2 linked regions of the Variovorax paradoxus genome follow. The protein of the gene in region 2 binds, or shares a complex with, the protein of the main gene of each other region. Links are inferred from orthologs where the notes say so. Each region holds a gene or a part of one and is shown on either strand. Other genes may lie near its edges.

Region 1 (5,545 bases), 2.8 Mb from region 2 along the record:
GAGGCCCAGCACCGGAAGGCCGAGCCAGATGGAAATGGCGCGAAACGCGAGCGGCGGATAGTCCGCCACGCCGAGTTTCATCACGGGCCAGTTGAGGCCCCATGCAAGGGTGAGGAGAACGAGCAGGACGAACTGGCGCGGCGTGAAGGAGGGCATTGGCCGCGATTGTGGCGCGGCTTGCGCATTCGTGCAGCCGCGTCGGGAACGTGAGCCTTTCGTGGCCCTACAAAAAGCGGCTTGCACGCCTAGAATGCCCTTATGGAAGCGCAAGAGTTGTTGATTGCTTTGCACGACGAGTCGGCGGGATACGAAATCTCGCCCGACAGAGTGCCGCTGTCTGTGCTGCGTGCCTTTGCCAAGGACGTGGATGAGTTTTTGCGTGGCGACGGCAACGAAGTCGATACAAATGCGCTGGATGTCTCTGTCGTGAATGGGTCGCTGGGTATCCGGACAGCACCCACTGCCAATCCGGTCTTGTTGAGCGACTTGCAAAAGCTGGCCAACGATCAACAAATGGACGGCGTGAGTTTGAAGCGCCGCGCGGTGATCGAGAGATGGCAGAAAAACGCACGTTCTGGGCGTCAGTGGCGTGTGAGCATCGAATCTAATTTCCTGCCAGCGGGGATTGTCATCAGCGCCTCGTCCGACTTTCATGCCGACGATGCAGATCAATGGGTTCGCGTGGAGCGGTATGTGCGTGGCGAGATCGAAGACATGGGCGGACACAGCAAACCGAATGCCCACATTCGCCTGCCTGATGGCAAGGCACTCCTCGTAGAGGCGGCGCGTGAAATGCTTCGGGACGAAAAGACCAATCGTCTGTACAAGCCCGCGATGATCCGAATCGTTGCCGAATACAACGTGGTGACGCGTGAATACCGGGGTGCTCGGCTGCTTGAATTTGTCGAACACGAAAGCCGGTTCGACGAAAAGGCTCTTGATCGCCTCACCCAACGCGGGGTCAAGGCATGGAGGGATGTGCCCGACGCGGGCACTTGGGTCGACGAGCTTCGGGGAAGCAAGGAGTGAGCGCGATCCTGCTCGATACGAGCTATCTGATCTCGTTGGCTGATCCGGCGCGCTCACCATCGCGTCGCGGTCAGCTATCTTCGCGAAGCCTTGAAGCGCGGTGTGCCGCTGTACCTTTCGGCGGTCGCGGCTTCGGAATTTCAGGTCAAGCAGGCCGTGACCGATCTGCCATTGCGCAATTTCGAAGTGCTGCCATTCAACATCGATCACGCCATGCAGGCTGGCTTGTTGATGCGAGATATCAAGCGGGATGCTGGCGACGATCGCAGTGCGGTCAAGGACGACATCAAGCTGATCGCCCAGGCAATCTGCGAATCGTTAACGCATATCCTCACAGAGGATGCCCAGACTCTGGTGAAGTACCTGGACCGACTGAACAAGGCAGGTACCAGCAGTGTGAAATCCATCTTGCTGGCCGATGGTTTCGATGCAGCCTGGTTTGACAACGGACAGCGCGGACTGTTGAGCGATCTGAACGATTGAGCGTTGCCACTCAATCGGCTCTCAGTTCGGCAACAACCGTTTGAGGTAGCGCCCCGTGTGGCTGGCCTCATTGGCCGCGATGTCTTCCGGCGTGCCTTCGCCCACCACCGTGCCGCCGCCGGCGCCGCCCTCCGGGCCCATGTCGACGAGCCAGTCGGCCGTCTTGATGACGTCCAGGTTGTGCTCGATCACGACGATGGTGTTGCCCGCGTCGCGCAGCTGGTGCAGCACCTTCAGCAGCAGTTCGATGTCGGCAAAGTGCAGGCCAGTGGTCGGCTCGTCCAGGATGTAGAGCGTGCGGCCGGTGTCGCGCTTGCTGAGCTCCAGTGCAAGTTTCACGCGCTGCGCCTCGCCGCCCGAGAGCGTGGTGGCCGACTGGCCGAGCTTGATATATGAAAGGCCCACGTCGAGCAGCGTGCGCAGCTTGCGCTCGATGGTCGGCACGGCTTTCAAAAACTCGTGCGCCACCTCGACCGTCATCTCGAGGATCTGCGCGATGTTCTTGCCCTTGTACTGAACCTCGAGCGTCTCGCGGTTGTACCGCTGGCCGTGGCACACCTCGCAGGGCACGTACACGTCGGGCAGAAAGTGCATCTCGACCTTCACCACGCCGTCGCCCTGGCAGGCCTCGCAGCGGCCGCCCGCCACGTTGAAGCTGAAGCGGCCCGGGCCGTAGCCGCGTTCGCGCGCGGTGTTGGTCTCGGCCATCAGCTCGCGAATGGGCGTGAACAGGCCCGTGTAGGTGGCCGGGTTGCTGCGCGGCGTGCGGCCGATGGGCGATTGGTCGACGTTGATGACCTTGTCGAAATACTCGATGCCCTCGACCGACTCGTGCGCGGCCGGCTCTTCGTGCGCGCGGTAGAGCGTGCGCGCCACGGCGGTGTAGAGCGTGTCGTTCACCAGAGTCGATTTGCCTGAGCCCGAAACGCCCGTGACGCAGGTCAGCAGACCGACCGGAAAGGCCACGCTCACGTTCTTCAGGTTGTTGCCGGTGGCGCCGACCACGCGGATTTCCTGCAGGTCGGTCTGCGAGGCAAGGTGCGCCGCTTCGCGCGCGGCGCGCCGTTCGGCGGCGGGGCTCGGCGGAAAGCGCGAGGCCTTCTTGCCTTCGTTGAAGGCCGGCTTCTTCACGACCGGCAGCCAGGCGGTGCGGTGCTTGGGCACTTCGATCTTCTTGGTGCCCGAAAGGTATTGGCCAGTGAGCGAGTCGGGGTTGGCCGACACCTCGGCATAGGTGCCCTGCGCCATCACGCGGCCGCCGTGCACGCCGGCACCGGGGCCCATGTCGATCACGTGGTCGGCGGCATGGATCATGTCCTCGTCGTGCTCGACCACGATCACGCTGTTGCCGATGTCGCGCAGGTGCTTCAGCGTGCCGATGAGGCGGTCGTTGTCGCGCTGGTGCAGGCCGATGCTGGGCTCATCGAGCACGTACATCACGCCCGTGAGGCCGGAGCCGATTTGCGAGGCCAGGCGGATGCGCTGCGCCTCGCCGCCCGAGAGCGTTTCGGCGCTGCGGTCCAGGCTCAGGTAGTTCAGGCCCACGTCGTTCAGGAACTTGAGGCGCAAGCCGATCTCGCGCACCACCTTGTCGGCGATGTCGGCCTTGGCACCGCGCAGCTTCAGGTTTTGGAACCAGGCGAGCGAATCGCGCAGCGTGAGATGACTCAATTCGAAAATCGCCATGCGCGGCGGCTCGCCACCATCGGCGGGGCGGTTCGATTCATCGACCAGGAATACGTTGCGCGCCTCGGGCCTGAGGCGCGAGCCGCCGCAGTCGGGACACGGCTGCAGGTTGCGAAAGCGCGCGAGGTCTTCGCGCACCATCACCGAATCGGTCTCCCGGTAGCGCCGCGTCATGTTCGGGATGATGCCCTCGAAGGGGTGCTTCTTCGTGAGCTTCTTGCCCGCGAAGTTGCCCGATTCCATGGTGTAGTTGAACTTGATCTCTTCGGCCGCCGAGCCGTGCAGCAGCACCTGCTGCACCGAGGCGGGCAGGGATTCGAAGGGCGCGTCGACGTCGAACTTGTAGTGCTTCGCAACGCTCTCGATCATGCTGAAGTAGTAGCTGTTGCGGCGGTCCCAACCCTTGATGGCGCCGCTGGCCAGCGAGAGCGACGGGAAGGCCACCACGCGCGCCGGGTCGAACACCTCGCGGTGGCCGAGGCCGTCGCAGCTCGGGCAGGCGCCCACGGGCGAGTTGAACGAGAAAAGGCGCGGCTCCAGTTCCGATAGCGAGTAGTGGCAGATCGGGCACGCGAACTTGGCGTTGAACAGGTGCTCCTTGTCGGGCGCTCCCTCGGCGCCCAGCTCCAGCGCAATGGCGCGGCCTTCTGCAAGACGCAGCGCCGCCTCGAAGCTCTCGGCCAGGCGCTGCTGCATGTCGGGGCGCGCGCGCAGCCGGTCGATCACCACGTCGATGTCGTGCTTCTCGGTCTTCTTGAGCTTGGGCAGGTCGTTGTATTCGTAGGTTTGCCCGTCGACGCGGAAGCGCACGTAGCCGGCGGCCTGCATTTCGGCGAAGAGCTCCAGGAACTCGCCTTTCTTCTCGCGCGCCACGGGCGCGAGGATCATCAGGCGCGGCTCATTGGCAATGGCAAGCGTGGCATCGACCATTTGCGACACCGTTTGCGCCTGCAGCGGCAGGTGGTGCTCGGGGCAGTAGGGCGTGCCGGCGCGTGCATAAAGCAGGCGCAGGTAGTCGTGGATCTCGGTCACCGTGCCCACGGTGGAGCGCGGGTTGTGGCTGGTGGCCTTCTGCTCGATGCTGATGGCGGGCGAGAGGCCCTCGATCACGTCGACGTCGGGCTTGTCCATGAGCTGCAGAAACTGCCGCGCATAGGCCGAGAGGCTTTCCACGTAGCGCCGCTGCCCTTCGGCATACAGCGTGTCGAAAGCCAGGCTCGACTTGCCCGAGCCCGACAGGCCGGTGATGACCACCAGCTTGTTGCGCGGAATGTCGAGGTCGACGTTCTTCAGGTTGTGGGTGCGCGCACCGCGGATGCTGATGCGCTGCTGCGCGAGCACGGCGCCCAGGTAGGCGTCGCGTTCCGGGTTGTCAGTTGCGGGGGATTTCAAGGGTTCGATCGTCCGAGGGCAACCGAACATGATAGTCCGCCCTGCATTTCATGGCGAGGGGGCGGGTTGAGAGGCTTTCTCCGCGGGAGCTTCGGGCCCCGGCCGGTGCACCGGTGCGGTGCTGCCGATGGCCCGGCCGACCATGTGCTCGGCCAATGTCTCGTAGAGCGGGCGGCTGATCATGCGGGAGACCAGGCTGGCCAGCATGGCCGAAGCCATGAGGCTCAGCACCATGGAATGGCCGTCGACCATTTCCATCACGATGATGAAGGCGGTGAGCGGTGCCTGCGTGACCGCGGCCAGGAAGCCGGCCATGCCCATCGCGATGAGTGCGGGCCCGAGGTCGCTGCCGGCCAGCCCGGCTACCGCATCGCCGATGCCCGCGCCAATGGACAGCGAAGGCGCGAAGATGCCGCCAGGCACGCCGCACCACGCGGTGAGCCAGGTGGCAATGAACTTGAGAGCGGTGTAGAGCGGTGTAAGTTCGTCATGGCCCTGCAGCATCTGCTTGACCGCTTCGGACCCCGCACCGAACGTGACCCCGCCCGTCACCAGCCCGATGACGGCCACCGCGAGCCCGCCGCAGGCCGCGAAGCGCACCGGAAAGCGTGCCCGCCAGCGGTTGAGCCGCCCGGCCGTGCCGGTCAGCGACGCAATCAGCAGGCGCGCGAACAGCCCGCCTGCCGCGCCGCTCAGCAACGCGACCAGCAGCCCGGGCCCGAGCACGTCCCAGCCCAGCCGCGGCACGCGGATCACGCCGAAGTAGCTGGTATTGCCGAATGCCGACACCGCCACCAGGCCCGCCAGCACGATGGCCGTGATGATCAGGCCGCTGGAGCGCGCCTCCAGCCGGCCCGACAGTTCTTCGATGGCGAACACCACGCCCGCCAGCGGCGCATTGAAGGCTGCCGCAATGCCCGCCGCCCCGCCCGCCACCAGCAGCGCGCGGGAGTCG
Region 2 (6,010 bases):
CAGCGTTTCGACCAACAGTGCCATTCCATAACCCTTGTGGCCGTGGCTCAGTCCGCCTACCGGCAGCAGCGTGCCGGGCGGCTGGTCGAACAGCACCTGCGGGTTGTTCGTAGGCTTGCCGGAAGCGTCGATCAGCCATTCTTCGGCAAAAGTCTCGCCGGCCGCGCGCTTGCGGTTGCTCATGCCGTTGGTGGTGATGGAAGCCGAAATGTCGACCATCACGCCGCCTTGCGACAGTGGAAAACCCATGGCCAGCGGATTGGGTGTGAACACCGCGTGCGTGCCGCCGAAGGGCGCAACGCTGGCCGTATTGGGATCGGAGCAGGCGAGCAGCATCAGCATGTCTTCCTGCAGCGCGCGCAGCATGTAGACGGCAAGGCAGGCGATGTGATGGCTGCGGCGGATCACGAGCGAGGCGGTGCCGAGCTCGCGGGCACGCGGGAGCAACATGTCCATGCCCTGGTCCATGAGCCAGGGGCCGGGCAGGCGCTTGCCGTCCCACAGCACGGCGGCAGGCCGGTCGGACAGAACCTCCGGCGCGCCGCTTGGCGTCATGCCGCCGGATTCGATCTCTTTCACATAGCCGGCCAACAGGGCGAGCCCGTGCGTGTCGTGGCCCAGCAGGTCGCCTTCGACCAGGGTGCGGGCGACGCTGTCGGCCATCGAGGCGTCGAGGCCGGCCTTCTGCAGCAAGGCGCTGCCGTAGTCCCTGAGTGCGTCTGCACTGTAGAGCGGTGCGGTTGGGTCAGTCATTTAAGGATCTCCAGCACTCTGTCGAGGCCGCCCTCGTTGATGGCCACCATGGCCTGCTCGCGCACCTTCGGCTTGGCGTGGTAGGCCACCGAGAGGCCGGCTTCGCCCATCATCGGCAGGTCGTTGGCGCCGTCGCCCACGGCGATGGTCTCTTGCGGCGAAATGCCCAGGAGCGACGCGACTTCGAGCAGCGTGCGGCGCTTCTCGGCGCCGTCGCAGATGTCGCCCCAGCTTTGCTGCACCACCTCGCCGGTGAGTTGGCCATTGGCTTCGTCGAGCAGGTTGGAACGCGCAAAGTCGATGCGAAGGCGGTCTTTCACCCGGTTGGCAAAGAACGTGAAGCCGCCCGACACCAGCAGCACCTTGAGCCCGGCCGCCTTGCAGGCCGCGACAAGTTCGGCTGCGCCCGGGTTGAGCTTCAGCCGCTGGTCATACACCTGCTGCAGCGCCTCGACCGGCACACCCTTCAAGAGCGCCACGCGGCGCCGAAGGCTTTCCTTGAAGTCCTTGATCTCGCCGCGCATCGTGGCTTCGGTAATCGCTGCCACTTCGGCCTTCTTGCCCACTGCATCGGCGATCTCGTCGATGCACTCGATGTTGATCAGCGTCGAATCCATGTCGAACGCAATCAGCTTGAAGTCGGCGAGCTTCAGCGGCGGCTTCACGCGCTGGATGACGAGGCCGGGAGAGAATTCTGTAGCGCTCATGCGGGGGCGGTTTCCTTGACGATGGGTTGGCCGAGGCTGCGCAGCACGTCGCGCACCATCTGCGCGCGGTCCTTCGGCTCTTTCAGTTCGCGCTCGATGCGCAGCTTTTCGTTGCCGGCAAGCTTGATGTGCTTGTTCTTCTGGATCAGGTGGATGATGGCCATCGAGTCGACCGGCGGGTCTTTCTTGAAGGTGATGTGGATCACGCCCGGCGCCGCATCGACCTTGACCACGCCGTACGGCCGCGCCAGCACGCGCAGCCGGTGGGTGTCGATGAGCGTTTGCGCCTGCGGCGGCAGCTTGCCGAAGCGGTCGACGATTTCTTCCAGCAGCGTGTCGATCTGCTCTGGCGTCTTGGCGGTGGCCAGCTTCTTGTAGAAAGAGAGGCGCAGGTGCACGTCGCCGCAGTAGTCGTCGGGCAAGAGGGCGGGTGCGTGCAGGTTGATCTCGGTGGTGACCGAAAGCGGCGACAGCAGGTCGGGCTCTTGTCCGGCCTTCAGCGCGCGCACGGCTTCGCCCAGCATCTCGTTGTAGAGCTGGAAGCCGATCTCCATCATGTTGCCGCTCTGGTTCTCGCCCAGCACCTCGCCGGTGCCGCGAATCTCCAGGTCGTGCATGGCCAGGTAGAAGCCCGAGCCCAGTTCTTCCATCTGCTGGATCGCGTCGAGCCGCTGCGCCGCCTGCTTGGTCAGGCCCTCGGTGTCCGGCACCATGAGGTAAGCATAGGCCTGATGATGCGAGCGCCCGACGCGGCCGCGCAGCTGATGCAGCTGCGCCAGGCCGAACTTGTCGGCGCGGCTCATCACGATGGTGTTGGCGGTCGGCACGTCGATGCCCGTTTCGATGATGGTCGAGCACAGCAGCAGGTTGTAGCGCTGCGCCACGAAGTCGCGCATCACGCGTTCCAGCTCGCGCTCGGGCATTTGGCCGTGGGCCACGGCAATGCGGGCCTCGGGCAATATCTCTTCGAGCTTCTGGCGGCGGTTCTCGATGGTCTCGACCTCGTTGTGCAGGAAGTACACCTGCCCGCCGCGCTTCAGTTCGCGCAGCACGGCTTCGCGGATCACGCCGGTGCCCTCGTTGCGCACGAAGGTCTTGATGGCCAGGCGCCGCTGCGGCGCGGTGGCAATCACGCTCAGGTCGCGCAGTCCTTCGAGCGCCATGCCCAGCGTGCGCGGAATCGGCGTGGCGGTGAGGGTGAGCACGTCGACCTCGGCGCGCATCGCCTTCATTGCCTCCTTGTGGCGCACGCCGAAGCGGTGCTCCTCGTCGATGATGAGCAGGCCCAGGTTCTTGAACTTGACCGATTGCGAAAGCAGCTTGTGCGTGCCGACCACGATGTCGACCGTGCCTTCTGCAATGCCTTTGGCCGCCGCAGTGATTTCCTTTGCCGAACGGAAGCGGCTCATTTCCGCCACCTTGACCGGCCACTTGGCGAAGCGGTCGACCAGCGTCTGGTAGTGCTGCTCGGCCAGCAGCGTGGTGGGCGCGAGAAACGCCACCTGCTTGCCGCCGGTGATGGCGATGAAGGCGGCGCGCAGCGCCACTTCGGTCTTGCCGAAACCCACGTCGCCGCAGACCAGGCGGTCCATCGGCTGCGGCGAGATCATGTCTTGCACCACGGCATGGATCGCGGCCTTCTGGTCGGCTGTTTCCTGAAAGCCGAAGTCGTTGGCGAACACCTCGTAGTCGGCGGCCGAATAGCGGAAGGCGTGGCCTTGCCGTGCGGCGCGGCGTGCGTAGATGTTGAGCAGTTCGGCGGCGGAGTCGCGCACCTGTTCGGCGGCCTTGCGCTTGGCCTTTTCCCACTGGCCGGAGCCCAGCTTGTGCAGCGGGGCTTCGTCGGCGCTCACGCCGGTGTAGCGGCTGATCTGGTGCAGCTGCGAAACGGGCACGTAGAGCGTGGCCTTGTCGGCGTATTCCAGGTGCAGCATTTCCTGCAGCAGCGGCTTGCCTTCGGCATCCACGCCCTGGCCCAGGTCCATGTGGATGAGGCCGCGGTAGCGGCCGATGCCGTGGGCCGTGTGGACCACCGGGTCGCCGACGTTCAGCTCGGACAGGTCCTTGATCAGCGCCTCGACGTCGCTGACCTGTTCCTGCTTCTTGTTGCGGCGGCGGGTGGTGGGCGCGGTCGCGAAGAGCTCGGTTTCGGTGACGAGGTCGATGCCCTGTTCGCGCCACGCGAAGCCAGAGGCCAGCGCGGCGGTGGCGATGCCGATCTTCTCGTCGGTCGAGGCCTCGAACTCGGCCAGCGAGTCGAAGGCCGGCGGGCTCACACCGCTCGCGCGAAGGAAGTCGAGCAGGCTTTCGCGCCGGCCTTCGCTTTCGGCAATCAGCAGCACCCGGTGCGGCGTTGCCTTGATGTGGGCCTTGAGGCCGACCAGCGGATCTTCGGCGCCGCGCACCACTGCGAACGGCGGAAGCCGGTCGAATTCCGCATACGGCGTTTCGGCGGCGATGTCGCCTCGAATGGCGAGCTGCGCATGCGGCTTGGCGCGTTGGTAGAACTGCTCGGCATTGAGAAACAGCGCCTCGGGCGGCAGCGCCGGCCGCTCGGGGTCGCCGCGCACCAGGCGGTAGCGCTCGTTGGTGTCTTGCCAGAAATGCTGGAACGCGGGTTCGAGATCGCCGTGCAGCACCACGGTGGCGTCGGGCCCGAAGTAGTCGAACACCGTGGCCGTCTCGTCGAAGAACAGCGGCAGGTAGTACTCGATGCCAGCGGTGGCCACGCCGTTGCCCATGTCCTTGTAGATGCGGCTCTTGGTCGGGTCGCCTTCGAGCAGTTCGCGCCAGCGGCTGCGAAAGCGTGCGCGGGCGTCGTCGTCCATCGGAAACTCACGGCCCGGCAGAAGGCGGACCTCGGGCACGGGGTAGAGGCTGCGCTGGGTGTCGGGGTCGAAGGTGCGGATCGAGTCGATCTCGTCGTCGAACAGGTCGACGCGGTAGGGCACGAGCGAGCCCATGGGAAACAGGTCGATCAGGCCGCCGCGCACCGCGTATTCGCCGGGGCTCACCACCTGCGTCACATGGCTGTATCCGGCGAGGGTGAGCTGGGCCTTGAGCTTCGATTCCTCGAGCTTCTGCTTGGCCTTGAAGTGAAAGGTGTAGCCGGCCAGGAAGGCGGGCGGCGCCAGCCGGTAGAGCGCGGTGGTGGCAGGCACCAGCACCACGTCGGCTTCTTTCTGGCTGATGCGCCAGAGCGTGGCGAGCCGCTCGCTGATCAGGTCCTGGTGGGGTGAAAAGCTGTCGTAGGGCAGCGTTTCCCAGTCGGGGAACAAGGCGCAGCGCAGATCCGGCGCAAAGAACGCCATTTCGTCGATCAGGCGCTGGGCGTCGTTCGCGTCCGCCGTGAACACCGCAGTGGCCCGGCCGGCGGCTTTTTCGCGCACGCCCAGTTGCGCCAGCAGCAGGGCGTCGGCCGATAGGGGAGGACGCGGCAGCGTGAATCGCTTGCCCGCCGTGAGGTGGGGGAGGTCCATGGAACGCTTCTGAAAATGCACGACACCCCGCGCCGGCTGGCGAGGGGTGTGAAGCTGTCGATTCTAGAATGGCGGCCCCTTATTCGCTTGCCGGCCCTTGGCCGCTGCCGGACCCCATGTCTTCCTCCCGATTCTTCGTGCTGATTCCTTGCGCCGGTTCCGGCCACCGTGCGGGTGGCGTGCAGCCCAAGCAATACCAGCGGATCGCGGGGGCGTCGATGGTCGCCCACACGGTGGAGGCTTTCCGCGCGCTGGCGGGCCGCTTTGCCGGGCTGGCAGTGGTGGTGTCGCCCGAAGACCGCGACATTCAGGCGGCGCTGCCGCGTTTTCCGGCCACGGGTGAATTCCTGCTGCAGGTGGGCGGCGTCACGCGCGCGGCCACGGTGCGCAACGGCCTGGCGGCGCTTCGGCAAAAAGGGGCCGGGGCGCATGACTGGGTGCTGGTGCACGACGCGGCACGCTGCCTGGTCACGTCGAGCCAGATCGAGGCGCTGATTGCGGCTTGCGAACACGACGCGGTCGGCGGGCTGCTTGCGCACCGGCTGGCGGACACGCTGAAGGTTTCTTCCGGCGACAGCCGGGTGTCGCAAACGCTGCCGCGCGCCGACAAGTGGCTGGCCCAGACGCCGCAGATGTTCCGCATCGGCATGCTGCTCGATGCCTTGGAGCGCGCGGGCGATGCGGTGACGGACGAGGCGGGCGCCATCGAGGCGATCGGCCTGTCGCCGCTGCTGGTGCCGGGCAGCGCGCAGAACTTCAAGGTGACCTTCCCTGAAGACTTTGCGCTGGCCGAAGCGGTTCTGCTTGGCCGCAAGAAAGGCGCGGCATGACGGCGCCGTTCAACATTCGCGTCGGCGAAGGCTGGGACGTTCACCAGCTCGTGGCCGGACGCAAACTGATCCTGGGCGGGGTCGAGGTGCCGCACACCACCGGCCTTCTCGGGCATTCGGACGCCGACGTGCTGCTGCATGCCATTACCGACGCTTTGCTCGGCGCGGCGGGGCTGGGTGACATCGGCCGGCATTTTCCGGACACCGACGCGCAGTTTCGCGGCGCGGATTCGGCCGTGCT

Evidence for each region. The genes of interacting proteins can lie anywhere in the genome.
Region 1: the proteins of mfd (region 2) and uvrA are in contact, whole or in part, in a crystal structure (PDB 4DFC), measured with the Escherichia coli proteins. The link is inferred for Variovorax paradoxus from one-to-one orthologs.

Annotation. Positions count from the first base shown.
Region 1 is NZ_CP046622.1:440,624-446,168, forward strand. What follows is about bases 1,334-4,950. They hold uvrA (excinuclease ABC subunit UvrA), read right to left. Parts: upstream 4,621-4,950; coding sequence 1,534-4,620; downstream 1,334-1,533. Other genes in these bases: GOQ09_RS02085 (hypothetical protein), read left to right, coding at 1,334-1,512; GOQ09_RS02095 (chloride channel protein), read right to left, coding at 4,639-4,950. Also shown: GOQ09_RS02075 (DMT family transporter), read right to left, coding at 1-156; GOQ09_RS02080 (hypothetical protein), read left to right, coding at 259-1,029; more of GOQ09_RS02085, read left to right, coding at 1,120-1,333; more of GOQ09_RS02095, read right to left, coding at 4,951-5,545. UniProt on the Escherichia coli protein: The UvrABC repair system catalyzes the recognition and processing of DNA lesions. UvrA is an ATPase and a DNA-binding protein. A damage recognition complex composed of 2 UvrA and 2 UvrB subunits scans DNA for abnormalities.
Region 2 is NZ_CP046622.1:3,249,333-3,255,342, reverse strand. The notes cover bases 1,257-5,338. They hold mfd (transcription-repair coupling factor), read right to left. Parts: upstream 4,940-5,338; coding sequence 1,457-4,939; downstream 1,257-1,456. Other genes in these bases: ispD (2-C-methyl-D-erythritol 4-phosphate cytidylyltransferase), read left to right, coding at 5,056-5,338; serB (phosphoserine phosphatase SerB), read right to left, coding at 1,257-1,460. Outside these bases: GOQ09_RS15095 (Ldh family oxidoreductase), read right to left, coding at 1-753; more of serB, read right to left, coding at 750-1,256; more of ispD, read left to right, coding at 5,339-5,769; ispF (2-C-methyl-D-erythritol 2,4-cyclodiphosphate synthase), read left to right, coding at 5,766-6,010. UniProt on the Escherichia coli protein: Couples transcription and DNA repair by recognizing RNA polymerase (RNAP) stalled at DNA lesions. Mediates ATP-dependent release of RNAP and its truncated transcript from the DNA, and recruitment of nucleotide excision repair machinery to the damaged site.